Linked DNA regions of Lichenihabitans psoromatis. Each later gene encodes a partner of the first gene's protein in a complex. Links are inferred from orthologs where the notes say so. Each region holds a gene or a part of one and is shown on either strand. Other genes may lie near its edges. The genes, in order: ccmB and ccmE.

Evidence for each region.
Region 2: the proteins of ccmB (region 1) and ccmE are in contact, whole or in part, in a solved structure (PDB 8CE8), measured with the Escherichia coli proteins. The link is inferred for Lichenihabitans psoromatis from one-to-one orthologs.

What each region holds. Positions count from the first base shown.
Region 1 is NZ_CP036515.1:1,459,388-1,473,584, reverse strand. The notes cover bases 5,793-8,619. They hold ccmB (heme exporter protein CcmB), read right to left. Parts: upstream 7,629-8,619; coding sequence 6,957-7,628; downstream 5,793-6,956. Other genes in these bases: acnA (aconitate hydratase AcnA), read left to right, coding at 8,429-8,619; ccmA (heme ABC exporter ATP-binding protein CcmA), read right to left, coding at 7,684-8,334; EY713_RS06805 (heme ABC transporter permease), read right to left, coding at 6,094-6,867; ccmD (heme exporter protein CcmD), read right to left, coding at 5,930-6,094; EY713_RS06815 (DsbE family thiol:disulfide interchange protein), read right to left, coding at 5,793-5,933. Also shown: EY713_RS06855 (hypothetical protein), read left to right, coding at 1-89; EY713_RS06850 (lysophospholipid acyltransferase family protein), read right to left, coding at 166-942; EY713_RS06845 (YdcF family protein), read right to left, coding at 974-1,696; EY713_RS06840 (cell division protein FtsX), read right to left, coding at 1,761-2,744; cell division ATP-binding protein FtsE, read right to left, coding at 2,755-3,417; EY713_RS06830 (zinc-ribbon domain-containing protein), read left to right, coding at 3,644-4,171; hpt (hypoxanthine phosphoribosyltransferase), read left to right, coding at 4,270-4,800; EY713_RS06820 (TspO/MBR family protein), read right to left, coding at 4,797-5,294; more of EY713_RS06815, read right to left, coding at 5,334-5,792; more of acnA, read left to right, coding at 8,620-11,125; mgrA (L-glyceraldehyde 3-phosphate reductase), read left to right, coding at 11,235-12,272; EY713_RS06780 (Rdx family protein), read right to left, coding at 12,277-12,594; EY713_RS06775 (DUF1194 domain-containing protein), read right to left, coding at 12,591-13,331; EY713_RS06770 (hypothetical protein), read left to right, coding at 13,415-13,810; EY713_RS06765 (NUDIX hydrolase), read right to left, coding at 13,824-14,197. UniProt on the Escherichia coli protein: Required for the export of heme to the periplasm for the biogenesis of c-type cytochromes.
Region 2 is NZ_CP036515.1:3,095,529-3,109,766, forward strand. Bases 4,351-7,218 are described here. They hold ccmE (cytochrome c maturation protein CcmE), read left to right. Parts: upstream 4,351-5,477; coding sequence 5,478-5,960; downstream 5,961-7,218. Other genes in these bases: ccmI (c-type cytochrome biogenesis protein CcmI), read left to right, coding at 4,351-5,473; EY713_RS14410 (heme lyase CcmF/NrfE family subunit), read left to right, coding at 5,971-7,218. Also shown: 23S rRNA (guanosine(2251)-2'-O)-methyltransferase RlmB, read right to left, coding at 173-1,039; EY713_RS14380 (PepSY domain-containing protein), read left to right, coding at 1,196-1,528; EY713_RS14385 (response regulator transcription factor), read left to right, coding at 1,578-2,300; EY713_RS14390 (ATP-binding protein), read left to right, coding at 2,371-3,738; EY713_RS14395 (hypothetical protein), read left to right, coding at 3,814-4,269; more of ccmI, read left to right, coding at 4,340-4,350; more of EY713_RS14410, read left to right, coding at 7,219-7,962; EY713_RS14415 (cytochrome c-type biogenesis protein), read left to right, coding at 7,962-8,435; EY713_RS14420 (MarR family winged helix-turn-helix transcriptional regulator), read right to left, coding at 8,432-8,902; EY713_RS14425 (nuclear transport factor 2 family protein), read left to right, coding at 8,984-9,358; EY713_RS14430 (Do family serine endopeptidase), read left to right, coding at 9,504-11,075; EY713_RS14435 (response regulator transcription factor), read left to right, coding at 11,218-11,901; EY713_RS14440 (sensor histidine kinase), read left to right, coding at 11,885-13,372; EY713_RS14445 (bifunctional [glutamine synthetase] adenylyltransferase/[glutamine synthetase]-adenylyl-L-tyrosine phosphorylase), read left to right, coding at 13,369-14,238. UniProt on the Escherichia coli protein: Heme chaperone required for the biogenesis of c-type cytochromes. Transiently binds heme delivered by CcmC and transfers the heme to apo-cytochromes in a process facilitated by CcmF and CcmH.

The DNA.
Region 1 (14,197 bases):
TTTACGGCCATCCTTATGGATGGCATCGGCCCTGGGGTTATGGCGGCTACCATCACTATGGCTGGCATCGGCGCTGGCATCGCTGGTAAGCGACACGGATAATAGGCACGGCCGTCCAAGGATGGCCGTGCCGGCCAAAGGGTTTCAGACCCGCCGCCTCTCGCCTCAAGCCGGATCGACAGCCCGGACCGGCGCACGATAGAGCCCCTCGGCTAAGCCTGGATCCTTCTCGATTGCCTCAGCCATCAGACGGTTGGTCGCGGTCTCGATGCGATCCTCCAGCGTGCGAAGAAAAGCCGAGACGGATAGACCCGGCTCGATGACCGGCAGAATCTCCACCACGATCGTGCCGGGTCGTCGCAAGAAGCTGCGACGCGGCCAGAACAAGCCGGAGTCGAGTGCCACCGGGAGACATGGCACTTTGAGGTCGTTGTAGACGTAAGCGGCACCGAATTTATAGTCCGGCGGCGCACCGGGCGCTTTCCGCGTTCCCTCCGGAAAGATGAACAACTGCCGATTTTCGCCGATGATGTCACGCGCTTTGCGGGCCACCTGGGACAGTGCGGCCCTCCCCTTCGATCGATCGATGGCGATCTGGCGCCCGCAGGCGATGTACCAGCCGAACAGCGGCAACCACGTGAGTTCGCGCTTCAACACATAGGTGAAGTCCTTGAACACCGTGATGAGCGCGAAGACCTCCCAGACAGACTGATGTTTCGGGGCGATGATGCACCCCCCTTCCGGGATATGCTCCAGTCCCCGGAATTCGACCTTAGTGCCGCAGATGACGCGCAGCAGCCACAAGGAGGCATGACCCCAGATGCGGGCCGCCGCCTTCACTTTATCCGGACCGAACAGGATGGTGGGGAGCAGCACCAGCATGATGAGCACGAGCGCGATGTAAAACGCGACGTTGAAGACGAGAGAGCGCAGGATCAGCATGATGGCTTGTCCCAAATCGACGGCCAAAAGGCTAGAGCGCGTTCGCCTTTCTGGTTTCCGCGCCGACCAGCGTCCGGGACGGCGAGGTCGCGCGAGGGCCGGCCTCCCCTGCATCAGCAAAATGGAGCCTCGCTAGAGCCAAGACATATTTGAGGTATTCGGCCAGAACGAGCCTGAACCGTTGGCCGTTCACCCACCAATCCCCGGCCTTGGCGCGTTCGGTCACGACCGGAAAGGCAAGAAGCTCGACGCCCGGCACGACATGACCGATTTCGGCTAGGGCACGCGGCATGTGATAGTTGGACGTCACAACGATCAAGGATCGAATGTTGTGGGTTCGCACCCAGCGCCGGGTCTCGAGCGCATTGCCGACCGTGTTCTCCGCCGCATAACCGAGTTCGACGCAGCAATCGAAGAGCCGACGCGTTTCAGGGGCCAGCCGCGCGATGGCGGGGCCGGATGTATTTGGGTTGACGCCGCTGATCAGGAGGCGATCGGCATTGCCGTTCGCCAGTAATTCCAGTGCCTCGGTGATACGATCGGCCCCGCCCGTCAGCGCCACGACGCCCTCGGCGTGGTGGATTGGCTCGGGCTCACTGCGGTCGAGCGTCTGCACGAACAAGAAAAAGCCGGCTACGAGACCGCCTGTCGCACAAAGGCAAAGCAACAGGATCAGCCGGCTCAGCATGCGCAGCAGCGAGGGTCGCGAGTGGCGTCGGCTCACGCGAGCGGGACTGTCGCGTTCGGCCGTCACGGTCGCATCGTCCTCTGGGTTGCGCTCCGTCGAAGAGGCGACATGGTGACGTCGGATGCCGGGTTCACTCAAGTGCCTGCAAGTGGCGGAACACGATGGTGCGGGACGTGATTCCGGTCGCGAATGCAATGCCGACCGCGATCGCCAGGATCGCGAGATAGCCCTTCAGCCCGAGCGTGAAGGAGCCGAACAGGGCTTCGAGCTGGTCACCGCCGGGCGTCGCCACCATCCAGCTCTGAACGAGACCCGCCGCCACGAACATCAGGCAGGCGAGGCCGCCACCGATAAGGCCGCCCTTGAGGCCCAGCCGGAGAAAATGCTTCTGAAACTCGCGCGCAATGAAGCGATCCTCGGCGCCGACGAAATGCAGCACGCCGACAATCTCCTGATTGCCCGACATGGCGCCGCGCGTCGCGAAGGCGACCGCCAGACCCATGGCGGCCAGCACCAACAAAAAGATCAAGACCGCCACGACCACGACCGTGTTGGCCATGGTGGCGAGACGCGCCAGCCAGAGGTGATGATCGTCGAGGCTCACGCCCGACACGGCATCGGTCAAGGCCTTGCGGAAGGCCGCGAGATCGGCGCCACCCTCGTCACGCAACCGGATGACGATGAGGCGCGGAATCGGCAACTCCGCCATGTCGAGGCCTTGCCCGAGCCAGGGTTCGAGCAGACGCTCCGCTTCCGTCTTGTCGAAGACGGTCGCATCCGCGACGCCCGGCGTCGCACGCGCGATCGCGGCCGCCTTGGCGACTTCGGCATCGATGTCATGCCCCGCCATCGGGCGGACCTGGATCGTCATCTCTCGCGAGACCGACTGGCTCCAGTCCCGCGACGCCCCGGCGATCAGAATGGCGCTGCCGGCCGTCAGCGAACCGAGGAATGTCATGATGGCGATGACGGTGACGAGCGCCCGACCCGCGATCGAGCTGATCGGCACCAGCGGCATGTCCTTGCGAAGCGCGAGTTCGCCCGGCGTCGAGCGACCCGGTGTTTGCGCGGCACCCGGAGCATCGTCGCGAGAGGGTCGTTTCACCAAAGCCATGCTGGCTTCCTCATTCGTAAACATGCAGGCGACGGTCGCCGAGGACCAGTCGGCGCGCCGCCTCGAACTGGTCCATCAAGGCGAGATCATGCGTCGCGATCACAACCGAAGTGCCCGACTTATGCAGCTCCATGAACAGCCGCAGCAGCCGCCGCGCCAGAGACGGATCCACATTCCCGGTCGGTTCGTCGGCAAGCAGCAGCTCCGGCCGCATGATGAGGGCGCGCGCGATGGCGGCACGCTGCTTCTCGCCGCCCGAGAGGATCTGCGGCAGCACGTGCATGCGCTCGCCAAGACCGACCCAACGCAGCAATTCGACCACTTCGGACCGATACGTCGCTTCCTCGCGTCCTTTGACCCGAAGCGGCAAGGCGACATTCTCGTAGGTCGTGAGATGCTCCAGCAACCTGAAGTCCTGGAACACCACACCGATCTTGCGGCGCAACCCGGTGATTTCATCTTTGGCCAGCGAGGCGGCGTCGCGCCCGAAGACCGTGATGAGGCCGCGCGTCGGTTTGAGCGAGAGCAGGATCAGGCGCAGCAGGGTCGTCTTGCCGGCTCCCGATGGGCCGGTGAGAAATTGGAAGGAATGCGGCTCGATCGAAAAGGTGAGATCTTTGAGGATCTCTGAGCCCATTCCGTACCGCAAACCGACATTTTCAAAACGCACCATGCTCGATCCTTGAACACCCGGAAACGATCAGTCGCCCCATGAACCCTAGCCCGCATCCCAATTTTGGACGACCGCTCGGGCGTCGTCGCATTCGGCCCGGACATCTCTCATTAGCCCGCCACGGATTAAATCCGCCTTAACCATAAGCGGCCTCAATGGCGACATCGGCGCGCGGCGCATCGATTCTTTTCAAGGCCGCAGCCAACTTTCAGCATTCGGACGCCCCATGCGGATCATCTGCCCAACCTGCGCCATCCATTACGATATCGATGCAGACAATATGACGGCAGCGGGACAACTCGTGCGGTGCGGCGATTGCCGTGACGTGTGGCTGGTGCGGCCTGGCGACGAGCCCGCTCGGCCGGCGCGGCCGGAACCGCAGAGTGCCGTCGGTGAGCCGACGAGTTCCGATCCGTTCGTTCAATGCGGCTGGATTCCCGCGACGCCGCAACCGGCCACACAGGGCAACGAAAGGGCTGATCGGCCGATCGACTTCAACGCGGCGCGGGCGCGGCTCCGGCCACAGCCTGGCCAAATGTCGACGGGCGCCACAGTCCGGACCACGTTGGGCGCCATCGCGATCGGCCTGTTCGGCATCGGCTCTGTGGTGGCGGCCATCGGTGTGCCGCTGATCCACAAAGGTGCCATCCGGATCTCGTTCGGCACGGCCGCACCGACCCCACACACGCTCATCCCCCGGCTTGGCGCCGACAAGGGTTTCCGTGTCAGCTTCGCCGAGGGCCTCGTCCCCTGAGCGACTCTCGCCTGGCTTAGACCCGCCCTTGGCTCGTCCCCCTTGGCTTGCCAGGCCGGATGGGTTGGCTTCTAAGGGTGGATTGACGGGGGCACGCCATGAACCGACGATCCATCACGGTCTTGTATGACGAGACCGCCATCGCGAATCGCACCGAGGCGATGGCGGACGAGATCGCGGCCGTTGGCGTGCATGATCTCCTGGTCATCGCCGTGCTCAAGGGCTCGTTCATGTTCGCGGCCGACCTGATCCGCGCCATGCACCGCAAGGGGATGGCACCGGAGGTCGAGTTCATCCACCTGTCGAGCTACGCCGATGCGACCGTGTCGTCGGGCCTCGTCAAAGTGGTGAAAGACATCGATGCGCCTGTGTCCGGTCGCGATATTCTGCTGGTGGACGACATTCTCGAATCCGGCCGCACGTTGGCGCATGCCAAGGCCCTGCTGATCGAGCGCGGCGCCGCCCGCGTCTTCACCGGCGTGATGCTGGAGAAACCTGGCAAACGCGCCGTGCCGTTCGAGGCCGATTTCGTCGGCTTTCAATGTCCCGACATTTTCGTGGTCGGCTACGGCATGGATGTCGCGCACCAATATCGGCAACTTCCCTACATCGGCGTCGTCGACAATTAGCCGTTCAGCGTCAGGATCGCGCCGTTCAGCGCCGTCGCAAACGACACCCAGGCGAGATAGGGCACGAAGCAAAACCCCGCGATCCGATCCAGCCTGAAGAACAACACCATCGTGACCGCAACCGCGACCACGAGGGCCACCACCACGATCAGACCGACGCGTGGGTTGTGGCCGGCGAAGAAAGCCCAGGACCAGGCGGCGTTGAGCGTGATCTGAACCAGGAACGAGATCACGGCCGCGCTGCGCCCCCGCGTCGCGGGCGGCAACCGCAGGATGCGGAAAAACGCGACCGCCATCAAAATGTAGAGCAGCGTCCAAGCCGGGCCGAACAACCAGTTGGGTGGGTTGAACGCGGGCTTGGTCAGCGTCTCGTACCACGGCAAATTCGGGAAGGTCGCGAGATTACCGAGCAGAAATGCGGTGACGACGGGCGCGATGGCTGCGAGCGACGTCGAGATCGTGCCGGGACCGGATCGTGAGGGAATCGAGGACAAAGCGCACCATACCTGTTGATCGGGAAACGCCGGGAACGGTCAGCTCGCGGCCTTGCGGATCGCCTCGAGCAGGGCTGGGCGTGTCGCGTCCGTCAAGCCGCCGACGAGCTTATAGGCGATCGTACCGTCACCCTTGATCACGAATGTCTCGGGCACGCCATAGACGCCGAAATCGATGCCGGTTCGGCCGGACGGGTCGGTCCCGACGCGTGCGAACGGATTGCCCTTTTGGCCGAGGTAGCGGCGGGCGTTCTCAGGATCTTCCTTGTAGACAATGCCGGCCATGGTGACACCGGCGAGCGCGGGGTCGCGCGACAGCGCCATCAGGGCGTCGTGCTCGTCGTGACATTCGGCGCACCACGAGGCGAAGACATTCACGAGCGTCACATGACCCTGACGAAGATCGGCATCCGTCAAGCCGCCGGGGCCGCGCGTTTCGAGCCCTGGCAACGGCGCCAGCGCGAAGACGGGCGCGGGACGCCCGATCAGGGCCGAGGGAATACGGGACGGATCGCCCGCGCCGAGCCGCACCATGAACAGGCCCGCCAGGGCCACGAAGGCGACCAGCGGAAGCATGACGAGAAAGCGCCGCCGCGGTCGCTCGATGTCAGATGACCCGGAAAGCGGCGTCTCGGTCATGCGTCGAGGTCCTTGCCGGCGGGGCGGCCGAGCCGCGCCAGGGCGCGCAACTGGGCGCGATAATCGAGCAGCACGGCCGCGAGGGTGCCGCTCAGCACGAGGCCGGTGATCACGAAGGCCGCGACGATGAAACCGACGTGCATGTCGACCGGCTGATCCATCACGGCGACACCCTTGCGGGCCGCATACGAGCGACGCTCGGCTTCGCCCCCGCAGCGACCAGCATGGTGAGCCGTCGCACGCGGCGTCGCAGCACCTCGTTGCGGGTCGCCATCAGATGCAGGGTCGCGAACAGCGCCGTATAGCCCACCGCCATGACGAGGAGCGGCCACAGCATCGAGGCCGCGATCGTCGGACCGCCCATGCGGAACACCGAGGCCGGCTGGTGCAAGGTGTTCCACCAGTCGACCGAGAATTTGACGATTGGAATGTTGATGAAGCCGACCAATGTCATGATCGAAGCGGCGCGCGCCGCACGGCCCGGCTCCTCGATCGTCTGCCATAGGGCGACGAGGCCGAGATAGATCAGCAACAGCACGAGTTCCGACGTCAGTCGCGCATCCCACACCCAATAGGTGCCCCACATCGGCTTGCCCCATAGCGAGCCGGTGACCAGGCAGATGAACGTAAAGGCTGCGCCAAGCGGTGCGGCCGCCTTCTGGGCCGCTTCGGCCAGCGGATGCCGCCAGACCAGCGTCGCCAACGCCGCGGCCGTCATGACCAGATAGGCCAACAGCGACACCCAGGCGGCCGGCACGTGGATATACATGATCCGCACCGTCTCGCCCTGCTGATAGTCGGCGGGTGCGACGAACAGCGCGAGATACAGCCCGACCGCCAGGGCGAGCGCCGCGACGCTCGCGAGCCACGGCAGCAGCCGGCCGGTCAGCCGGAGAAAATTTGTGGGGTTGGCGTAGGTGGTAAGGATCGACACGACCTCAATTTAGGCCAAGCTGCCGCATCCTACCAGCGACGACTTGCGGTCGCATGAACCGATTGGGTGACGCCGGTCGTCGCAGTGCCTCACTCCCCAGCGCCGCGAAGCGCCGCTGCGGCCGCAAACGGCGCCAGCGCCAAAGCTCCGAGGCTGAGACCGCAGAGGATCAGGAGCGGCGTGAGGAACGGGACGGTGCCGCCGCTCGCGGCCTGCGCGGTCGATACCCCGAAGATCAGCACCGGCACTGCAAGCGGGATCACCAAGATCGAGAGCAGCAGCCCACCGCGGCGGAGACTGACCGTGAGGGCCGCGCCAATCGCACCCAGGAACGTCAGCGCGGGGGTACCGACCAAGAGACTGAGCGTGACACCCCAAAGCGCCGGACCATCGAGGGCCAGCATCAGGCCGAACAGAGGTGCCACGATCACCATCGGCAGGCCGGTGGCGCACCAGTGGGCGAGGCATTTGGTCAGCACCACGAGTTCGAGCGGAACAGGGCTCAGCCGCAACAGGTCGAGCGAGCCGTCTTCGTCGTCGGCTTGGAACAATCGGTCGAGCCCGAGCAGCCCAGACAAAAGCGCCGCGATCCAGAGCACGGCGGGGCCGATGCGCGACAAGAGGTTCAGGTCTGGGCCGATCGCGAACGGCACGATGGTGACGAGACTGAGAAAGAAGACGACGCCCATCAGGCCGCCGCCGCCGATGCGACGCGCCAAGGTGAGATCGCGCCGGAACAGCGCCAGAAGCGCGCGGATCACCGGATCACGTCCGAGATCACTTGCGAAATCCCTTTATTCTGATGACCGACCCGCATCACGGCTCGAGCCACAGGTCGCGCAGCCCCGGCAAGTCGAGCGGCGCATGAGTGGACGCGAGGATCAAGCCACCGCTGGTCAGGTGATCCGTCATGATCTCGGCCAGCATGGCTTGCGCGGCGCGATCGAGCGCGGTCGCTGGCTCATCGAGCAGCCATAGCGGACGATGCGCCGTCAGCAACCGCGCGAGCGCCACCCGCCGCCGCTGTCCCGCGGATAAATAACCGACCGGGATGTCGATAACGTGGAGCAGATCGAGGCGCTTCAGCGCGAGATCGGGCGAGGTTGTGACGCCGCCGCTCAAGGCCGCCGCGATCTCGATATTTTCGCGTGCCGTCAGTGCGGTTTTCAGCCCATCGGCATGGCCGACATAATGCACGCTTTCGGCGAGCATCGGCGCATCGGCCCGGTTGGCGCCCTCGGCTCCTGTCCATAGGACCGTGCCCGAAACCCAAGGCAGAAACCCGCAGATCGCGCGCAGCAGCGTGGATTTGCCGGCCCCGTTCGGGCCGGTCACCTGCACGGCCTCGCCCGGAGCGATGCTGAACGACACGCCCTGCAACACAGTGCGGCTGCCCCGGGCAATCGTCAGGTCGTCGACCAGAAGATGGGCCAGCGAAGAGCGGGTCGTATCCAGGCGAGACCTCATTGATGCTTGGCAGGCAGCCTTGCTCCGTGTACCCCGCAACTTTAGAACTATCTACAACAACACGCCCCCGTCCCATCACGATCAGGGAAAAGCTATGGCCTCGCTCGACAGCTTTAAATGCCGCAGGACGCTCGACGTCGGCGGCGAGAGATACGTTTATTTCTCCATTCCCGAGGCGGAGAAGAACGGCCTCGCCGGCGTGTCGCAACTTCCCTTCTCGATGAAGGTGCTGCTCGAGAACCTGCTGCGCTTCGAGGATGGCCGATCGGTCACGAAGGCCGACATCGAACAAGTAGCGCAATGGCTCGACAAGCGTGGCAAGGAGGAACGCGAAATCGCGTTCCGTCCGGCCCGGGTTCTGATGCAGGATTTCACCGGCGTTCCGGCTGTGGTCGATCTCGCGGCCATGCGCGACGCGATGCTCGGGCTCGGCGGCGACGTCAACAAGATCAACCCCCTGGTCCCGGTCGATCTCGTCATCGACCATTCGGTTATCGTCGACGAGTTCGGCACGCCGCAGGCGTTGAGCGACAACGTCAATATCGAATATGAGCGTAACGGCGAGCGCTATCGCTTCCTGCGCTGGGGGCAGCAAGCCTTCTCGAATTTCCGCGTCGTGCCGCCCGGCACGGGCATCTGCCACCAGGTCAATCTCGAATATCTGTCGCAGACGGTGTGGAGCCGCCCGGAGACGATCGACGGCGAAACCGTTCAGATCGCTTATCCGGACACGCTGGTCGGCACCGACTCGCATACGACGATGGTCAATGGACTGGCGGTGCTCGGCTGGGGCGTCGGCGGCATCGAGGCCGAAGCCGTTATGCTGGGTCAGCCGCTATCGATGCTGCTGCCGCAGGTCGTCGGTTTCAAACTGACCAATCGTCTGAAGGAAGGCCGCACCGCGACCGATCTGGTGCTGACGGTGACGCAGATGCTTCGGAAGCTCGGGGTCGTCAATAAATTCGTTGAATTCTACGGCTCCGGTCTCGACAGCCTGTCGCTCGCCGACCGTGCCACCATCGGCAACATGGCGCCGGAATATGGTGCGACCTGCGGCTTCTTCCCGATCGATGCAGAAACCATCACCTTTCTCGAGGCCACTAACCGGACCGATGCGCGCGTCGCGCTCGTCAAGGCCTATGCCGAAGCGCAGGGCATGGTGCGCGATTCATCGCTGCCCGACCCGCTGTTCACCGAGACGATCGAGCTAGATCTCAGCGACGTCGTGCCCTCGCTGGCAGGACCGAAGCGCCCCCAGGATCGCGTCACGCTGGAAACCGCAAAGGCGAGCTTCAACAATTCCTTGCTGAAGGAATATAAGGTCGACGACACCGATGTGCGGTTCTCGGTCGAGAATGCCGCCTTCGATCTCGGCCACGGCGACGTCGTGATCGCCGCGATCACCTCCTGCACCAACACCTCCAACCCGAACGTGATGATCGGGGCGGGATTGCTGGCCCGCAAGGCGGTTGCGGCCGGTCTCAAAACCAAGCCGTGGGTCAAGACCTCGCTGTCGCCCGGCTCGCAGGTGGTGGGTGAATATCTCGCCAAGACAGGCCTGCAGCAGGATCTCGATGCGCTCGGCTTCAACGTGACCGGATACGGCTGCATGACCTGCATCGGCAATTCCGGCCCGCTGCCGACGGATATCTCGAAGACCATCAACGACCATGACGTGGTGGCGTCGGCCGTCATCTCGGGCAATCGAAACTTCGAGGGTCGCGTCAATCCGGACGTGAAGGCCAACTATCTCGCGTCACCCCCGCTTGTCGTGGCCTATGCGCTTGCAGGGTCGCTCCACGTCGACCTCGTCAACGAGCCACTCGGCATGGGCCACAACGGCCCCGTCTACCTGCGCGACATCTGGCCGACCCAGGAAGAAGTCTCCGATATGCGGAAGGCGTCGGTCACCAAGGCGACCTTCGCGGATCGATACGGCAACGTCTTCGAGGGCGACGATCACTGGAAGGGCATCGAGATCGCGGTCAGCGAGACCTACCATTGGAGCATGGCCTCGACCTATGTGAGAAACCCGCCCTATTTCGACGGCTTAACCAAGACGCCCGCTGCCATCGCGGACATCAAGGACGCGCGGGTGCTCGGCCTGTTCCTCGACTCGATCACGACCGACCACATCTCGCCCGCCGGCTCGATCAAAGCCGCGTCCCCAGCGGGCCGCTACCTGATGGAGCATCAGGTCCGCCCGCAGGATTTCAATCAATACGGCACCCGCCGCGGCAACCACGAAGTGATGATGCGCGGCACCTTTGCCAATATCCGCATCAAGAACCAGATGGTGCCCGGCGTCGAAGGCGGCGTGACCCGTCACTACCCGTCAGGCGAGGAACTGCCGATCTACGACGCGGCCATGCTGTATAAGCAGGAGGGCGTGCCGCTGGTCGTGTTCGCCGGCAAGGAATATGGCACCGGCTCGTCGCGCGATTGGGCCGCAAAGGGCACCAAACTGCTCGGCATCCGCGCCGTCATCGCGCAGAGCTTCGAGCGCATTCATCGCTCGAACCTCGTCGGCATGGGCATTCTGCCCCTGACGTTCGAAGAGGGCATGTCGTGGCAGACCCTCAACCTCAAGGGCGACGAGACGGTGTCGATCGTCGGCTTGGGCGAAAGCCTAAAGCCGCGCCAGACGATGGAAGCCGTCATCACGTCCGACAAGGGACGCGTGACGCATGTTCCGGTGATTTGCCGCATCGATACGGCCGACGAACTGGAATATTTCCGCCACGGCGGCATTCTTCAATACGTGCTTCGCAACCTTGCGGCCGCCGCCTGAGTATCCCCTGAACGATCGGCCCGCTGCGGAAGCGGGTCGATATCGGGGACAATGACGAGCGGGCGGAGCGTCTTCGAGGCGGTCACGCCCCCGTTCCGAGGGAGCAATCATGACCTATGTGGCCGCAGAACACCGCTACGAGACTGCCACCTTCCGTCGCTGCGGGCGATCGGGCATCGATCTTCCGGCCATTTCGCTTGGGCTCTGGCAGAACTTCGGCGGGACCGACGTCTTCGAGACCGGCCGCGCGATCCTGCGCCGCGCCTTCGATCGCGGCGTGACCCATTTCGATCTCGCCAACAACTACGGTCCGCCCTACGGGTCGGCCGAGGACCATTTCGGCCGTTGGATGGATCTCGACTTCCGTCCCTACCGCAATGAATTAATCATTTCGTCCAAGGCCGGCTGGGATATGTGGCCCGGGCCCTACGGCAATTTCGGGTCGCGCAAATATCTCGTCGCCAGCTGCGACGATAGTCTGAAGCGGATGAACCTCGACTATGTCGACATCTTCTATCACCACCGGCCGGACCCTAAGACACCCCTCGAAGAGACAATGGGCGCGCTGGATCAACTCGTGCGCTCCGGCAAGGCGCTCTACGTCGGTGTGTCGTCCTATTCTCCCGAGCGAACTCGCGCGGCCTACACGATCCTGAAGCAGCAAGGCACGCCCTTCCTGATCCACCAGCCGTCCTATTCGATGCTGAACCGTTGGGTCGAGAATGGGCTGCTCGATACACTCGAGGAGATCGGCGTCGGCTGCATTGCCTTTTCGCCGCTGGCCCAAGGCCTGCTGTCGAACAAATATCTGAACGGCGTGCCGGAGGCGTCGCGCGCCGCCAAAAATGGGTCGTTCTCCCCCGATCACGTCTCGGACGACAATCTCGCCCGCATCAAGGCGCTGAACGACATCGCTCAAGCCCGCGGACAGTCACTCGCTCAAATGGCGATCGCCTGGGTGCTACGCGATAAGCGTGTCACGTCGGCCCTCATCGGGGCGCGGACGGTCGAGCAACTCGACAATTCGCTCGATGCCCTCAACAATTTGGCCTTCGACACCGACGAACTCGCGCGCATCGATACGCATGCGACCGAGGGCGGCATCGACCTGTGGCGGAGCCAGTCGGCCATTCCGGCCGAGGCGTGAGGCTTCAGCGGTCCGAATGACCGAGATCGCGACCGGGGTCGAGTTGATCCCGGACGCGTTGCTTGAGCACCTTGGCTTCCGGAAAGCCGCCGTCGCGCTTGCGCTCCCAGATGACGATGTCGTCGTATTCGACCCGGAACGTGCCACCCGTCGACGGCACGAGCGCGACCTCGGCTAGCTCGGTTCCGAAGGTCGACAGAAGTTCCTGGGCCATCCAGGCGGCTCGAAGAAGCCAATGGCATTGCGTGCAATAGACGATACCGATCCGCGGCTTGGCCTCGGGTCGCGCCTCGGCCGCGGGTCCGATGTCGGTGTCGCTCACGAAATTTCCTCGACGATCTTGGCGATGAGCGAGCGATCGAAGCTCTCGAAGCTCTCGGCGCTCGACACGAAAGCGGCGACGCCGCCGATCACGTTGGTTTTGTAATAGGCCGCAAGTCCACCTGGTGGATGCGTATGTTCCACGAGATAGCGCGGCCCGTCCATGCTGCTCAGGATCACCAGCCCGTTGATTGTCGTAACCCCATGGGCAAGAGCCGCGTCTCGCGCCGCCTTGATGTCCGTGCCGCCGTTACTGGCCCCATCGCCCGACACATCGATGATGCGCCGCGTTGCCACGAAGGACGCATGGTCGAATTGCGCGGTCGCAAAATCCAGCGCGGAGCCGATCGCGGTTCGATCATAGAAGGAACGCGGAGCCCCCAACACCAGTTGGGCGAACGCTTTGGCGTCGGCCTCGTTGCGGATCGGCGTCCAATCGATCACGAGTTTCTGCGACTCCGATCCAGCCCATTCCATGAACGCGACCGCGATGGTTTTGTCCGGGTTGGACGCGATCGCCTCGAGCACGCGCGGATCGGCCAAAGCGGCCGCATATCCCTTCCGCTGCAGCTCGAACTTTTGCTCGTCGATGCTGCGGGACACGTCGGCTGCGAGCACCAGCAGCACATCGACATGCGGTTTGCCCGAAGCGAGAGGAGGCTCCTGCGCGAAGCTCGGTGAGGCTTCGATCAGAAGCGCCAGAAAGACGGCGAAGCGGAGCCCAGAGCGGCGTTCCATCGGCGATCTCCGTGAGGCGAGCCGCATCTTTCCGCATCGCGGCGATCCGACTACGGTTTCGTGCCGAATCAGGAGAGAACATCATGGCCAAATTGCACGCAAATCCGATGCTGCGTCACCAGGGCTCGCGGCCGGTCAAGCGGTCGGCCGTGATCAGCGTGGCGACGCTGGTGCTCGTCGGGTGGACCGTACCGGCGGCGCTCGCGCAACAGGCCAACGATCCCGACGCAGGCTATGCAACCCGGCCGTTCACGCCGCCGAACTTCAAGATGCCGGAGGGAGCCGGTTGCGCAGGCGACATCGCCCGTTGGCGTGCCGTGCAGGATAACGATTACGCCAGCGGCAACATCGAACCGAAGGTCTACAACCAGATCAAGGGTGAGATCGCCAAAGCCGAGAGCGCCTGTTCGGCCGGGCATGATGGCCAAGCCAGCGGCATGGTTGCGGCGTCCAAGCGCCGGCATGGCTATCCGGGCTGATCAGCGCTCCGGACTACAGATCCCGCGCGAACATATGCCGCATATAGACGGTCACGAAGACCGGCATTTCGGGGCGCATGTCGGCCTCGCCCCGGACCACATGGATGCGGACCAATTCCGGATCGGCGTCCCGCGCGAGGGCCGCCTCGATCCGGGCCGCCAGCGCATCGGCAGGCTCGCGCGATCGGACCAGTTTCATGCAGCACACCCGCACCGGATCGTGCAGGAGAGTGAAGCCGGGCGCAAAATCGAGGTCGTCGGGATCGAGCCCGGTCTCCTCGACGAGTTCGCGCCGGGCGCTACCGTCGAGATCGACGCGATCGCCCACGAGATCACTGAGATCCGGCGTCCCGGAGGGAAAGTAGATGCGCCCCGCATTGGCGGTGT
Region 2 (14,238 bases), 1.6 Mb from region 1 along the record:
AGATGAGCCATGTCGCCGCGCTTGTTTTGCATAAGTCTAAAGGAGGCAACAACCCCGATCCATCGAATATAACAATCCCAATCTCGATTGCGAGATCATTTTTAATAACAAAAAATATTTGTATAATTAGAGCGTGCCTTGGAGGCCGGCGGTCAAGACCAGTCGACGCGCCTCAGCTTGCGGGTCGTCGCAGCCGCAGGGTTGCGAGCGCCACCGCGCATGCATTGGACACGTTCAAGCTCTTGATCGCGCCCGGCATGTCGAGCCGTGCCACGACCTCGCACCGCTCACGGGTGAGCCGACGCAAGCCCTTTCCCTCGGCGCCGAGCACCAGCACCAGAGACGACGACGGTTCGACGTCTTCGAGCGGTTGGGTACCTTCGGAATCGAGGCCGACGATCTGGAAGCCCCGCTTGGCGAGGCTGTCGAGGGCGCGCGCGAGATTGACGACATGAACGACCGGCACGTGTTCGAGCCCGCCCGATGCGCTTTTCGCCAGCACGCCGGTCATATCGGGCGCGTGGCGCTCCGTCGTGATCATCGCGGCGACATCGAAGGCAGCGGCTGTCCGCATGATGGCGCCGACGTTATGCGGGTCGGTGATCTGATCGAGGACCAGCAGCGTGCCGATATCGGGCACGTCGCTGATGTCGAGATCGGCCAGGGGACGCGCCTCGACGACGACGCCCTGGTGCACCGCATCACGCGGCATTTTGGCGTCGAGATCGGCTCCGGTGAAGATCTCCGGCGTGATCCCGCGCGCCTCGAGCTCCGGGGCGAGCCGTTCCGCTGCCGCTTCGGTGGCCGACACCCTGAGAATCTTGCGGCCTTCTGACCGTAATGCTTCCTGTGCGGCGTGAAAGCCCCAGATCAGCGTCAACTCGGGCGTGGCACGGAGACGCGCCGTGGCGGTCTTGTAGGAGCCCGATAAGGGTGAGGCGCGATGCGGGGCCGAATGGTCTCGCTCGCGGCCGGGTCGTCCCGCTCCGGGCGCCGTCATGGAGGAGGGACTGGTTGGTGGCTGTCTCGGCCGTTTCATGACATTCGTCCATCGATGCGCCCTGATGATTTGGATGGGCGCGCGTCTGACCGAGATCTACAGGACGTCGCGGGCGATTGAAACGTCGGCCGACGCGAACCGTCATCATCACGCGCATTCATAAGGCGTTCAGCGCGATGAACTTAGGATCAAGCCATGACGTCTTTGGTTCGCATCATGGGGGCGGCACTGACGCTCGGGGTCGTGGGTCTGCCACACGTGGCTCAGGCCACTGAGACACGTCTCCGGACGTGTCTGTCGGCGGGGGAAACTCGCGAAACTCTGCAGACCATGAAGCTTTTGCCGCCCTATCGCGCTGTCGAAGAGGCAGGACGGGGGATGCCGGGCGAGTCGGTCGGCATCAAGCTCTGCCGTCTGAACCAACAGATGGTCTACGACGTGACGATTCTGCGGCATGACGGGCATCTCGTTCACATGCTGGTCGATGCAACCAATGGGACGTTGATGCCGCCCCGCCCAGGATCGTGATCAACATCGAGAGCCTGAATGAAGCCTGGACAATAGGAAAGGGTAGCCGGTGCGTCTTCTTGTGGTCGAGGACGATAAGGATCTGAATCGTCAGCTGTTCACGGCCCTCGAAGGCGCGGGCTATGCGGTCGATCGCGCTTACGACGGCGAGGAAGCTCAATTTCTCGGCGAGACAGAGCCCTACGACGCCATCGTGCTCGATCTCGGTCTGCCCAAAAAAGATGGTGTCTCGGTCCTCGAGGCGTGGCGCGCGGCCGGACGGTCAGCTCCTGTGCTGATCCTCACGGCGCGCGATCGCTGGAGCGACAAGGTGCGAGGGTTTGACGCCGGTGCCGACGATTATGTCGCCAAGCCCTTCCATATGGAAGAGGTTTTGGCGCGGCTTCGGGCACTGCTCCGGCGCTCGGCGGGTCACGCCACGGCCGAACTCGTGAGCGGATTGGTGCGGCTCGATACCCGCGCCAGCCGCGTGCTTGTCGACGGCAATCCCGTGAAGCTGACGTCGCATGAATATCGTCTCCTCTCCTATTTGATGCACCATGCGGGGCGCGTCGTCTCGCGTGCGGAGTTGGTCGAACATCTCTACGATCAGGATTTTGATCGTGACTCGAATACGATCGAGGTGTTTGTCGGTCGGCTCCGCAAGAAACTTGGTGTGGACTTGATACAGACCATGAGAGGGCTCGGATATCTCGTTGAGAATGCTGAACTTTCTGAACAAGCCGCAAAAGCCGGAGCGGGTGGCGGTCCAACCGGCAAGCGTGGAGCCTGAACGGCTGACGCGGCCGCGGTCGCGTGTCGTCGGATGGTTCAGCCGTCGATCGATCGCGACCCGCCTGTTCATGTCGTCGGCGTTCTGGAGCTTCTTCATTCTCCTGATCTCCGGCATTACGCTGAGCGAAATCAATTTTCACGCCGCCGAACTCGACTTCGACGAGAGGCTCGGCGTGTATCTTCGGGCGTTGATCGGGGATGTCGCGGCGGCGGGCGACGAAGGGCATGGGGCTGGGCAACTCGGCGAACCAATGTTCGAATTGCCGCTCTCGGGTTGGTATTGGCAAATCACCCGGCTTGATCAAGCCAAGCCGGATATCCGTGCCTCGAAATCCCTGTTTGCCGAACGGCTTCCGCAATTGGCCGATACCGGCGCGCCCATCACGGCCGGCGGCATTCGCAGGGGCTATGCGATCGGTCCGGATGATCGGCGATTGCGGATCGTCGAGCGTTTCATCGATGCGGGTGACGATGGCCGGTATCTGGTTCAGGTCGCGGCATCCCCGGAAGAAATGTCGGCCGATATCGACGGTTTCAACCTGGCGCTCGGACTGACGTTCGGGGTTCTCGGGCTCGTGCTTGTCGGCTCGACGGCCGTCCAACTTCGCTATGGCCTGCGGCCGCTCCGGCGAATTCGGGACGGTGTCGCGGCGATCCGGCGCGGCGAGGCCGAGCGGATCGAGGGCCGCTTCACCCCGGATCTCGCGCCGCTCGCGGGTGAGTTGAACCTCCTGATATCGTCCAACCGCGAGATCGTTGAACGCGCGCGGACGCATGTCGGAAATCTGGCCCATGCGCTGAAAACGCCACTTAGCGTGCTGGTCAACGAAGCCGATGCTCAGACGTCTGGCGGGTCCCAGGATCTCTCCACCCAGGATCTCGCCGCTAAGGTTCGCGAACAAACCGGTGTCATGCGCGATCAGGTCTCGTATTATCTCGATCGGGCTCGTGCCGCTGCGCGCGTCAGCGTGATCGGCACCGTCACTGAGGTCAAGCCCACCGTCGATGCGCTCGTCCGCACCTTCGGCAAAATCTATCGCGACCGGGATCTCGCCTTCGAGGTCACGGTTTCTGATAGTCTGCGGTTTCGCGGTGAGAAGCAGGATTTCGACGACCTGATCGGCAACTTGATCGACAACGCCGGCAAATGGGCCAAGCGCGAGGTCCGCGTCAGGGGCGAGGCGGCCCAAGATGACCGCGATGGCATTACCTCCGACATCGTGCTGATGGTGGACGATGATGGCCCCGGATTATCCGCTGATGTGCGCGACCTTGTGACGCGACGCGGGCGCAGGCTCGATGAGACTAAGCCGGGTTCGGGATTGGGCCTGTCGATCGTGACCGATCTCGCGGCTGCCTACGGGGGCGGCCTCACACTTCTCGACAGCCCGCTCGGTGGTTTGAGGGCTGTGCTCCGCTTGCCGGGGGCCGGCTGAAGCCTTAAGGCTCGACAGAGTTTCGCCTCCATGCCGCGCAAGGCACCGATCGGCGGGCTGTGACGGGGTGGATACATGCGGGTTCTGTGGGCAGTGGGTCTGTGTCTGGCGGCGGGTCTGGTTAATGCGGGCTGCTCGATGACGGGAGGCGGGAATTCCATTTCGGCCGCGACCCCGCCCGTGCCGGCTGCGCCGCCGCCGATCATGTATGGCACTTTCCTCGATGGTCCGGTCGGCTCCAAGCTCAGCCAGGCCGATCGGGACAAGGCTCTCGCGTCCGAGCAGGATGCGCTCGCGTCTGGGCAGCGAAAGACCTGGAAGGGCGAGCACGGCCTGTTTGGATTTGTCGAACCCGCGCCGGGAACTCCAGCATCCGCGATCGTGAATGTCAGCGCGCCGGGCGGCGCCGCTCCCGCGACGGCCGACTCCTGCCGCGCCTTCACGAGCACGATCTTTATCGCCGGTCGTCCGCAGGTCGGCCATGGCACGGGGTGCTCGAACCCCGACGGAACCTATCGCATCACGAGCTGATCCAAGCGGGCGATTTGGGTCGCTCGATCGGTGCATGCCTCGGTTTAGTTGAGTGGAGTTTGCGGTCGGTATGGTCTGGATCGTCTTCGCGTTGATGACCGCCGCCGTGGTGCTCTGTCTCGTCTGGCCGTTGGCGCGTACCGCTTCGTTTGCCCGTGGCAGGTCGGTCGATGTCGCGTTTTACCGAAGTCAGCTTGGCGAGGTCGACGACGACATCGCGCGGGGGCTCGTCAAGGCCTCCGAAGCAGATGCAACGCGAGCCGAGATCGCCCGCCGGTTGCTCCTCTCCGATAAGCGGCCAGAGCCTTCCGGCCCCGATGTCGGCTTCCGCAAGCGACGACTTGTTGCTGTCGTGGCGTCCGTCGTGCTGGTCCCGGTTTTGGCGATCGGCCTGTATGTTCGCGTTGGTCGTCCCGAGCAGCCGGATATGCCGATCGCCTCACGCGCCGCAGCTTCTTCGTTCGATCTTGCCGCTATTATCCCGAAGATCGAGGCTCGTCTGGCTGCCGATCCCAACGATGGGCGCGGCTTCTCTCTCATCGCTCCCATCTACTTTAAGATGGGCCGTTACGACGATGCGGCCCGCGCCTATGCGGCGGCACTTCGGATCCTTGGTGAAAATGCCGAGCGCCGCGCCGCCTTGGGGCAGGCGTTGGTGATGGCGGCCGACGGCGTCGTTACGGCCGAAGCGCGCGCCGCCTTCGACAAAGCGCTGAGCGACGATCCGACATTGCCGCAGGCCCGGTTTTTCGTCGCGGCCGCGACCGAGCAGGATGGAAACCGCGCCGATGCTTTGATCCTGTGGCGCAAACTCGCGGCCGACGCGCCGCCGGGCGCACCGTGGCTGGCGGCGGTGCAGGGTCATATTGCGGGTCTCGAAACGGCGGCCGTGGCGGGGCCCGCGACCCCGATGGCACGCAATTCCGAGGTTCCAGCAACGCCGGCCGGCGCCGTCATCGCGGCTTTGCCGGCCGATCAGCAGCAAGCCGCCATTCGCAGCATGGTGGATGGCTTAGCGGCGCGCCTTGTGCAAAACGGTCGCGATCCCGAGGGCTGGCTGCGTCTCGTGCGAGCCTATAGTGTGCTCGGAGATGCCAACAAGGCACGGGAGTCCCTCACCGAGGCCAGAAAGGCTTTGAGTGAGAATTCGGCTGCCCGAACCAAGCTCGACAATCTCGCCCATCAACTCGGACTGGAGGGATAAGGGTTTGACCAGGAAGGGGCGTCGTTTGGCCATCATCGGCGCTGCGGGCGGTGTGCTCGCCATCGCGTCCGGGCTCGTGCTGTACGCGCTTCGCGACAGTATCGTGTTTTTCTATGGCCCGACCGACCTCGTCGAGAAGATGCCTCCGCCCGGGACCCGCCTTCGCATCGGTGGGCTTGTCGAAGAGGGATCAATCGTCCGGCTCGGACAATCCAGTCTGACCTTCATGGTGACCGATCTGAAACGCGACGTAAAAGTGAGCTATACCGGGCTGCTGCCGGATCTGTTCCGCGAAGGGCAGGGCGTCGTCGCCGAAGGTGTGCTCGACGCTGCGGGCGGCTTTCGCGCCGATACAATTCTGGCCAAGCACGATGCCACCTATATGCCAAAGGATGTGGCCGACAGCTTGAAGCGGCAAGGCGTGTGGCGCGGCGACCAGAAGGCCGCGAGCGCCAGCAGCGGCGAGGTCGCGAAGGCTATCCCATGAGCGCGCGCAGATGATCGTCGAAACCGGCCATTATGCCCTTGTTCTGGCGCTTGCGGTTGCGTTGGTGCAGTCCGTCCTGCCCATTTGGGGCACGCGGCGCGGCGATGCCGGGTTGGCGGGTGTGGCGGCGCCGGCAGCCTGCGTTCAATTCGTTCTGATCGGCTACGCTTTCGTGGCGCTCGTCTACGCCCATGTCACGTCTGATTTCAGCCTCACCAACGTGGTCGAGAATTCGCTGTCGACCAAGCCGCTGATCTACAAGATCTCCGGCGTCTGGGGGAACCACGAGGGCTCGATGCTCCTGTGGGTGTTGATCCTCGCGGTGTTCGGCGCAGCGGTCGCGACGATGGGCCGTGGCATGGCCGACGATCTCCGGGCCAACACATTGGCGGTTCAAGCCTGGATCGCCTCGGCGTTTTTGCTGTTCATCCTCTTCACCTCGGATCCGTTCGCACGACGGTTGCCGGCACCGTTCGAGGGGCAGGATCTCAATCCCATCCTGCAGGATCCAGGGCTGGCGATCCATCCGCCGCTGCTCTACCTCGGCTATGTCGGCTTTTCGATCGTGTTCTCTTTCGCGGCGGCGGCGTTGATCAGCGGCCGGCTCGATGCTGCCTGGGCCCGCTTCGTGCGCCCCTGGGTCCTTATCGCCTGGGGTTTTCTGACTCTCGGGATCGCGATGGGCTCCTACTGGGCCTATTATACGCTCGGCTGGGGCGGGTTCTGGTTCTGGGACCCAGTCGAAAACGCCTCGCTCATGCCGTGGCTGGCCGGAACCGCGTTGCTGCACTCGGCGGCCGTCATGGAAAAGCGCGAAGCCTTGAAGATCTGGACCGTGTTTCTGGCGATCCTCACCTTCTCGCTGTCGCTGCTGGGCACCTTTCTGGTGCGTTCGGGCGTGCTCACCTCGGTACACACGTTCGCGACCGATCCGACCCGCGGTGTCTTCATCCTGGCGATCCTGACGGTTTTCATCGGCGGCTCGTTGGCGCTCTACGCGTGGCGCGCTCCGACGTTACGGCAGGGTGGTTTGTTCTCGCCGGTGTCGCGCGAGGGCGCGCTGGTGTTTAACAACCTGCTGCTGACCACCTGCTGCGCGACCGTGTTGACCGGCACACTTTATCCGCTTGCGCTGGAATCGTTGACTGGCGAGAAGATTTCGGTCGGGGCGCCGTTCTTCAACCTGACGTTCGGCCCCATCTTCGTGCCGATCCTGCTGGCGATGCCGCTCGGCCAGTCGCTGGCCTGGAAGCGCGGCGATCTCGTGGGCGCGGCGCAGCGGCTGATGGTGGCTGCGGCGCTCGGTTTTGCACTGGCGCTCGTTCTGGCGACCGTCATCAAAGGCGGCCCGGTGCTGACCGCGATGGGGGTCGGCTTGGCGCTCTACCTCATCATCGGAGCCTTTGCCGAGATCGCCTCCCGCGTCGCCGGTCGTGGTGTTCCAATCGGAGTTATGCTGTCGCGCGCCGTTGGCTTGCCACGCTCGGCTTGGGGGACGGCGCTGGCGCATGCAGGCATCGGTGTCACCCTGATGGGTCTTGCCGCGACCGGCTGGGGCGTTGAACGGGTCGTCGCGGTCAAACCCGGCCAGACGACGGATCTTGGCCCCTATACCGTAACGATCCGCGACCTGCAGACGCGGCAGGGTCCGAACTATAGCGAAGTCGCGGTCCCGATCGACGTGCGGAGCGGCGGTGTGCTCGTGACCACGATCGATCCGTCGAAACGCACCTTCCCGGTACGCCAGATGAGCGTGACGCAGGCCGGTATCGCCACGATAAATCTCGGTCAGGTTTATATCAGCCTCGGCGATCAGCATGACGATGGCTCGATCGACGCCCGGATGTTTTGGAAACCTCTGGTCACGATGATCTGGATCGGCGCACTCATCATGGCGCTGGGTGGCGCCGTGTCCCTGTCCGACCGGCGGCTTCGCATCGGCTTCGCGCGCCGCGCGGCGCGCGCGCATCCCGCCCCGCTTGCCCCACAAGCGGCCGAATGATGCGGCGTCTGCGGCTATGGTTGCTCTACGCGCTTCTGGCGCTGCTGCTCGTGCCGTCGCTTGCCCATGCGGTGCAGCCCGACGAAATTCTGCCGAACGCCGCTTTGGAGGCGCGAGCCCGCGACCTCTCGTCCGAACTGCGATGTCTCGTCTGCCAGAATCAATCGATCGACGATTCAGCCGCGACCCTGGCGCGCGATCTGCGCCTGCTGGTCCGTGAGAGGCTCGTCGCCGGTGATAGCGACCAACAGGTCCGCGATTATCTCGTGGCGCGTTACGGCGACTTTGTCCTGCTGAAGCCACCGTTGCGGCCCGAGACGGCGTTATTATGGGGCATGCCGTTCTTGCTGCTTCTGCTCGGGGCAGGCGGCCTGCTGATGGCGCGGCGACGACATGCGCCTCTTGCCGAACCGCCGCTGAGCGACGCCGAGCGCGCCGCACTGAGCCGTCTCGTGGAGCCGCCCTCGGTTTAGGGGCGGGGCTCGCTCGCGCTGCTTCCGTCATCACTCGCGAGTCGATCGAGATTGGCGATGAGCCGCGACAAGAGCGAGACGAATTCGGCCTCTTCCGCCTCGGTGAAGCCGCTCATAGCCTCACTGTTGCCTCGGAACAGAGCCGTGACTGCGGTCGGCATTCGTGTTTTTGCGACCTCCGTCATCACGACGCGTTGGCTGCGGCCATCGGTCGGGTCAGGCGTGCGCTGGACAAGACCGTCCCGCTCCATGCGGGCAAGCATCTGCGCCATTGGGGGCTGCTCGACCCGAGCAAAGCGGGCGAGATCACGCTGCGTGCTCGCCTGACCATTCTGAAGTGCGACCAGCACCGGAACTTGGCCGACGCCGAAGCCGAGCGGCTTGAGGCGAGCCTCGCTCAGGCGGGCAAATCCGCGCGCCGCCAGAGCGATCAGGTGGCCCGGCGTCGAGAGTACATCGAGGTTCATCGACCATCTCCTGTTGCCGATACTCTTATATAGACGTACATATGTATATCGCGTTTGCGATCATGCCAAGGAGAGAACCCGATGGACCATGCGATCGAGACCATCAAGCGGATATATGAGAGCTTCAACGCGCGCGATATCGACGCCGTGCTGGCCGTGCTGGCCAATGATGTCGCCTGGGCCAACGGGATGGACGGCGGTCACGTTCATGGCCGCGAGGCCGTGCGCGCCTACTGGACACGCCAATGGTCGATCGTCAGTCCACATGTCGAGCCCGTCGGCTTTGAGACGATGGCCGATGGCTCGATCTTGGTCGAGGTTCGGCAGTCCGTTCGCGATCTGGAAGGAAAGCCGCTCCAGGATCAAACCCATGGGCTGACCGATAAGATGGTCGGCCATATCTTTCGTGTCGCCAACGGAATGGTCACGTCTTTCGACATCCGGAGCGAGGCATAGTCTCCCGCTATCCTGCTCGATCAGCGAACCGTTTCTTACGAAGATTTCACGCGACGGAAATGGTCGCGTAAGCCGCGCTACTCCATGTTGCCTTCATAAGCACGACACGCAAGGCGTGCTTCGGATCAGCCCGAGGAGTTCAACAATGACACAGCCCGGCCAAATCAATCCCCTGCAGGGATCGGCGTCGACCTCTGCTTCCCGCGCCCCCCGCACCCGTCTTCGTGCCGCCCTTCTGGGCGCCGTCGCGGTCATCGCGGTTGGCGGCGTCGCGGCCGAGACCACTTTGATGAGCGTCGCGCCCGTTCACGCAGCGCAGATTGCGCCGGAAGCCGCGCCCGCACAGATCGCGCCCGGCTCGTTCGCCGATGTGGTCGACCGGGTCAGCCCCGCGGTCGTGTCCGTCAAGGTCAAGATCACCGAGGCCGACGATAGCGACAGCGACAACAGCGCTGGCAACAATAACCAGCGCGCGATGCCGAACATCCCGAAAGACGACCCGCTGTACCGCTTCTTCAAGCAGTTCGGCGAGGGGCAGGGTATGCCGCACGCGCATCCGCGCACCGGCATGGCGCAGGGTTCGGGCTTCTTCATCTCGAAGGACGGCTATGTGGTGACCAACAACCACGTCGTCGAAAATGCCACCGACGTGCAACTGACGCTGAACGACGGCACTGTCGTCCCTGCGACGGTCGTCGGTACCGACAAGAAGACCGATCTGGCCCTGCTGAAGGCCAAGACCGGCGACAACTACCCCTTCGTTCCCTGGGATGACCACACGCCTCGCGTCGGGGATTGGGTGATCGCGGTCGGCAACCCCTTCGGCCTCGGTGGCACGGTGACGGCCGGTATCGTGTCGGCGCGCGGCCGTGACATTGGTGCCGGGCCCTATGACGATTTCCTGCAGATCGATGCGCCAGTGAACCGCGGTAATTCGGGCGGCCCGACGTTCAACACGCAGGGTCAGGTCGTGGGCGTCAACACCGCGATCTTCTCGCCATCCGGCGGGAGTGTCGGTATCGGCTTCGCGATCCCGGCCGAGGTCGCCAAGGACGTCGTGGCCTCGCTGAAGGCCAATGGGTCGGTGGCGCGCGGTTGGCTCGGCATCCAGATTCAGCCGGTCAATTCCGACATCGCCGACAGCCTCGGCCTGAAGGACACCAAGGGCGCGCTCGTGGCCGAGCCGCAGAAGGGTTCGCCGGCATCGAGCGCTGGCATCAAGTCGGGTGATGTCGTGACGGCCGTCAATGGCGACATGATCGACGGACCGCGCGAGTTGTCGCGCAAGATCGCCAATATGGGACCCGACAAGAAGGTCGATCTCACCATCTGGCGCGATGGCACCAACAAGGTGGTCCCCGTCACGCTCGGCAAGTTGCCGGCCGATAAGGAGGCCAAGGCCGAGGTTCCGGCGCAGGACGACAAGGCCGAGATGACCTCGCTCGGGCTGACCTTGGTGCCATCGTCGGTGGTTCCCGGCGGCAGCAAGGAAGGCGTCACGATCGCCGAAGTCGATCCGGACGGCATCGCGGCTCAGAAGGGTCTCAGCGTCGGCGACGTAATCCTTGAGGCTGGCGGCAAAGCGGTGTCGAAGCCGTCTGAAATCACGGCCGCCTTCTCGGCTGCGAAGAAAGACGGCCAGAAGGCTCTGCTGCTGCGCGTGAAAAGCGGTGATTCGATCCGCTTCCTGGCTTTGGCCACGAAGTCTGTCGGCTAAGCCGACGGCCCGCCACGTCTAGGCCGGTGGGTAGGCCAATCGATGCGGCAGTCCGGCTTCGGCTGGGCTGCCGGTCCAATTTTCTCGCCCGCTTGGCTCGTACCCGCTGATATGCGGCGCGAAAGTGTCATACATGTCCAGCATGAAGATTCTGATCATCGAAGATGATGCGGAGGCCTCGGCCTACCTATCTAAAGCCTTCACCGAAGTCGGTCACCTCCCCGACGTCGCGTCGGACGGACTGGAAGGCTACGGGCTTGCCCGGGACGGTCAATATGATGTCCTGATCGTCGATCGCATGCTGCCCAAGATGGACGGGCTGTCGCTGATCGGCGGCCTGCGCGAACAGAAGATCGAAACGCCGGTCCTGATCCTGTCGGCGCTCGGGCAGGTCGATGACCGGGTCAAGGGTTTGCGCGCAGGCGGCGACGACTATCTGACGAAGCCTTACGCGTTTGCGGAACTGCTCGCCCGAGTCGAGGTGCTGTCGCGGCGGAAAACGTCCGGCTCCAGTGACACGACAGTCTACCGGGTCGGCAATCTCGAGCTTGATCGCCTCTCCCATAAACTGCTGCGGGCCGGCAAGGATATCGTGCTGCAACCGCGTGAGTTTCGCCTGCTCGAATATCTCATGAAACATGCCGGGCAGGTCGTGACCCGGACGATGCTGCTCGAAAATGTCTGGGACTATCACTTCGACCCGCAGACCAATGTGATCGATGTTCACATTTCCCGCCTTCGTTCGAAAATCGACAAAGGGCCGGAGCCGCCGCTGCTCCACACTGTTCGCGGTGCCGGATATATGATTCGTGACGGCGCTCGGTAAGCTCTTCCGCACGACAGTGTTCAAGCTGTCGCTCGCCTATCTGATCATCTTCGGGATCGGTGCCGGCTTCGTGCTCGGCGGCGTCGCCTGGAACGTCAATCTCCTGCTCGACGAGCAAATTGGGCAGACCGTCGAGGCCGAAATCACCGGCCTTGCGGAGCAATACGAGACCGGCGGGATGCGACATCTGGTCGACATCATCGAACGGCGTTCGGCCCAGCCCGGCTCCTCGCTGTATCTTGTCACCAACTATGCCGGTGAGAAACTGGCCGGCAATGTGACGACGCTCCCGTCCGGCGTGATCGATCATCCCGGCCTCGTCGAAACGCCCTACGAGCGCCCGAACGACAAGGGCCAGAATTACACGGCACTGGCTCGCATTTTCCTGCTGCCGGGCGGATTTCGGCTTATGGTCGGGCGTGATCTCGACGAGCGGGAAAGCCTGCGAAAGGTCATCACCCACGCGCTGATCACGTCGTTGCTCTGGCTTGCGGGCATCGGCACCTTTGGCGGCATCGTCGTGGCGCGGCGCGTGCTGCACCGGGTCGACGCGATGAGCGACAGTGCAGCCACGATCATGACGGGCGACCTCACGCGGCGCTTACCGACCGGCGGCACGGGCGACGAACTCGATCGGCTGGCGCAGAACCTCAATGCGATGCTGGACCGCATCGGTGAGTTGATGACGGGCATGAAGGAAGTCTCGGACAATATCGCGCATGATCTTCGCACGCCGTTGACGCGCCTGCGGAACGGGGCCGAGCAGGCGCTGCGGACCGCGAAGACGCCTGAAGATTATCGGCATGCTCTCGACAAGACGATCGAGGAAGCCGATCGCCTGATGAGCATCTTTTCGGCGCTGTTGATGATCGCGCGAGCCGAGGCGGGCAGCAGCCTCGGCGTTGTCGCTCCCTGCGATATCAGCAGCGTGGTGCGTGATGTCGTCGAACTCTACGAACCCTCGGCCGAGGAAGCGCATATCGAGCTTCGCAGCGACGTGCAGCCGGATCTCGTCGGGTTGGCCAGCCGAGAGTTGATCGGGCAAGCCGTCGCGAACCTGATCGACAATGCGCTGAAATACGGTGCGCGGACCTCCAATGATCCGGCTGAGGCGATGGGTGCCGATAGTGCGCATCCGGCCTTGATCGAGGTGAGCGTCAGCCGCGACAGGGACGCTGTGGTGATCGTCGTGGCGGATCGGGGTCCGGGTATCGCGGCCGTCGACCGATCACGCGTGCTCGAACGGTTCGTCCGACTGGAAGGGGCGCGCTCGCGTCCTGGGTCTGGGCTGGGTCTCTCGATGGCGGCTGCGGTCGCGCGGTTGCATCATGGCGAACTCCGCATCCAGGATAATGCGCCGGGCTTGCGGGTCGTCCTGTCACTGCCGGCTCTCGACAAACGGCATGGGATCGAGGCCCCGCGGGAGTCGCTGCTCCTGCCGCGGCCTGTCGAGGCTGCTCGCGTGTCATGAGCGAAGCCTCCTCGTCCCTCGCGGCGCAACTGCGCGACGCACCCCGCCTGACACGCCCCGATCTTGCCCGAGATCGGGTCGAAGCATGGCGGGCGGGCCTCGACCCTCGTCACGCCATCGGCTTTGCGGCGCCAGAGGTCGACGCGCTCCTGCTCGGCCTCGCCGATCATTCGCCGTATCTCTGGCGGTTGGTCGTAGCAGACGACGCGCGCTTGTCTGCCATGCTGGCGGAGGCGCCGGAGCAGCATCTCGAGCGCTGTCTCGAGACGATGGACCAGCGTTGCGACAGTCCCGCCATCCCGGTCGCCGACGTCATGCAGGCGCTCCGGCAAGCGAAGGCGTCCGTCGCCTTGTTGGTGGCGCTTGCCGATCTGGGGGGCGTCTGGTCGGTCGAGGCGGTGACGGCAGCGCTGACGCAATTCGCCGACCGCGCGGTTTCGGCGGCGATCCGCGTGCTTCTGCGCGAGGCGCATCGATCCGGCAAATTGGTGCTCGCCGACGTCGATCGGCCGGAAATCGGCTGCGGCATCGTCATTCTGGCGCTCGGCAAGCAAGGCTCGCGTGAGCTGAATTACTCGAGCGATATCGACATCGTGGCGTTTTTCGATCCGGACACGCCGACGCTGGCCGCCAAGACCGTCGCGGCGCCTTTTTATGTCAAGCTGGTCCAGAGCTTGGCGCGAATCCTCAGCGAGAGGACGGGCGACGGCTATGTGGTGCGCGTCGATCTGCGGCTGCGACCCGATCCAGGCTCCACCGCAGTCGCACTCGGGCTGTCGTCGGCCTTCTCGTATTATGAACGCTACGGCCAGAACTGGGAGCGGGCAGCGCTCATCAAGGCCCGGCCGGTCGCTGGCGACACAAGC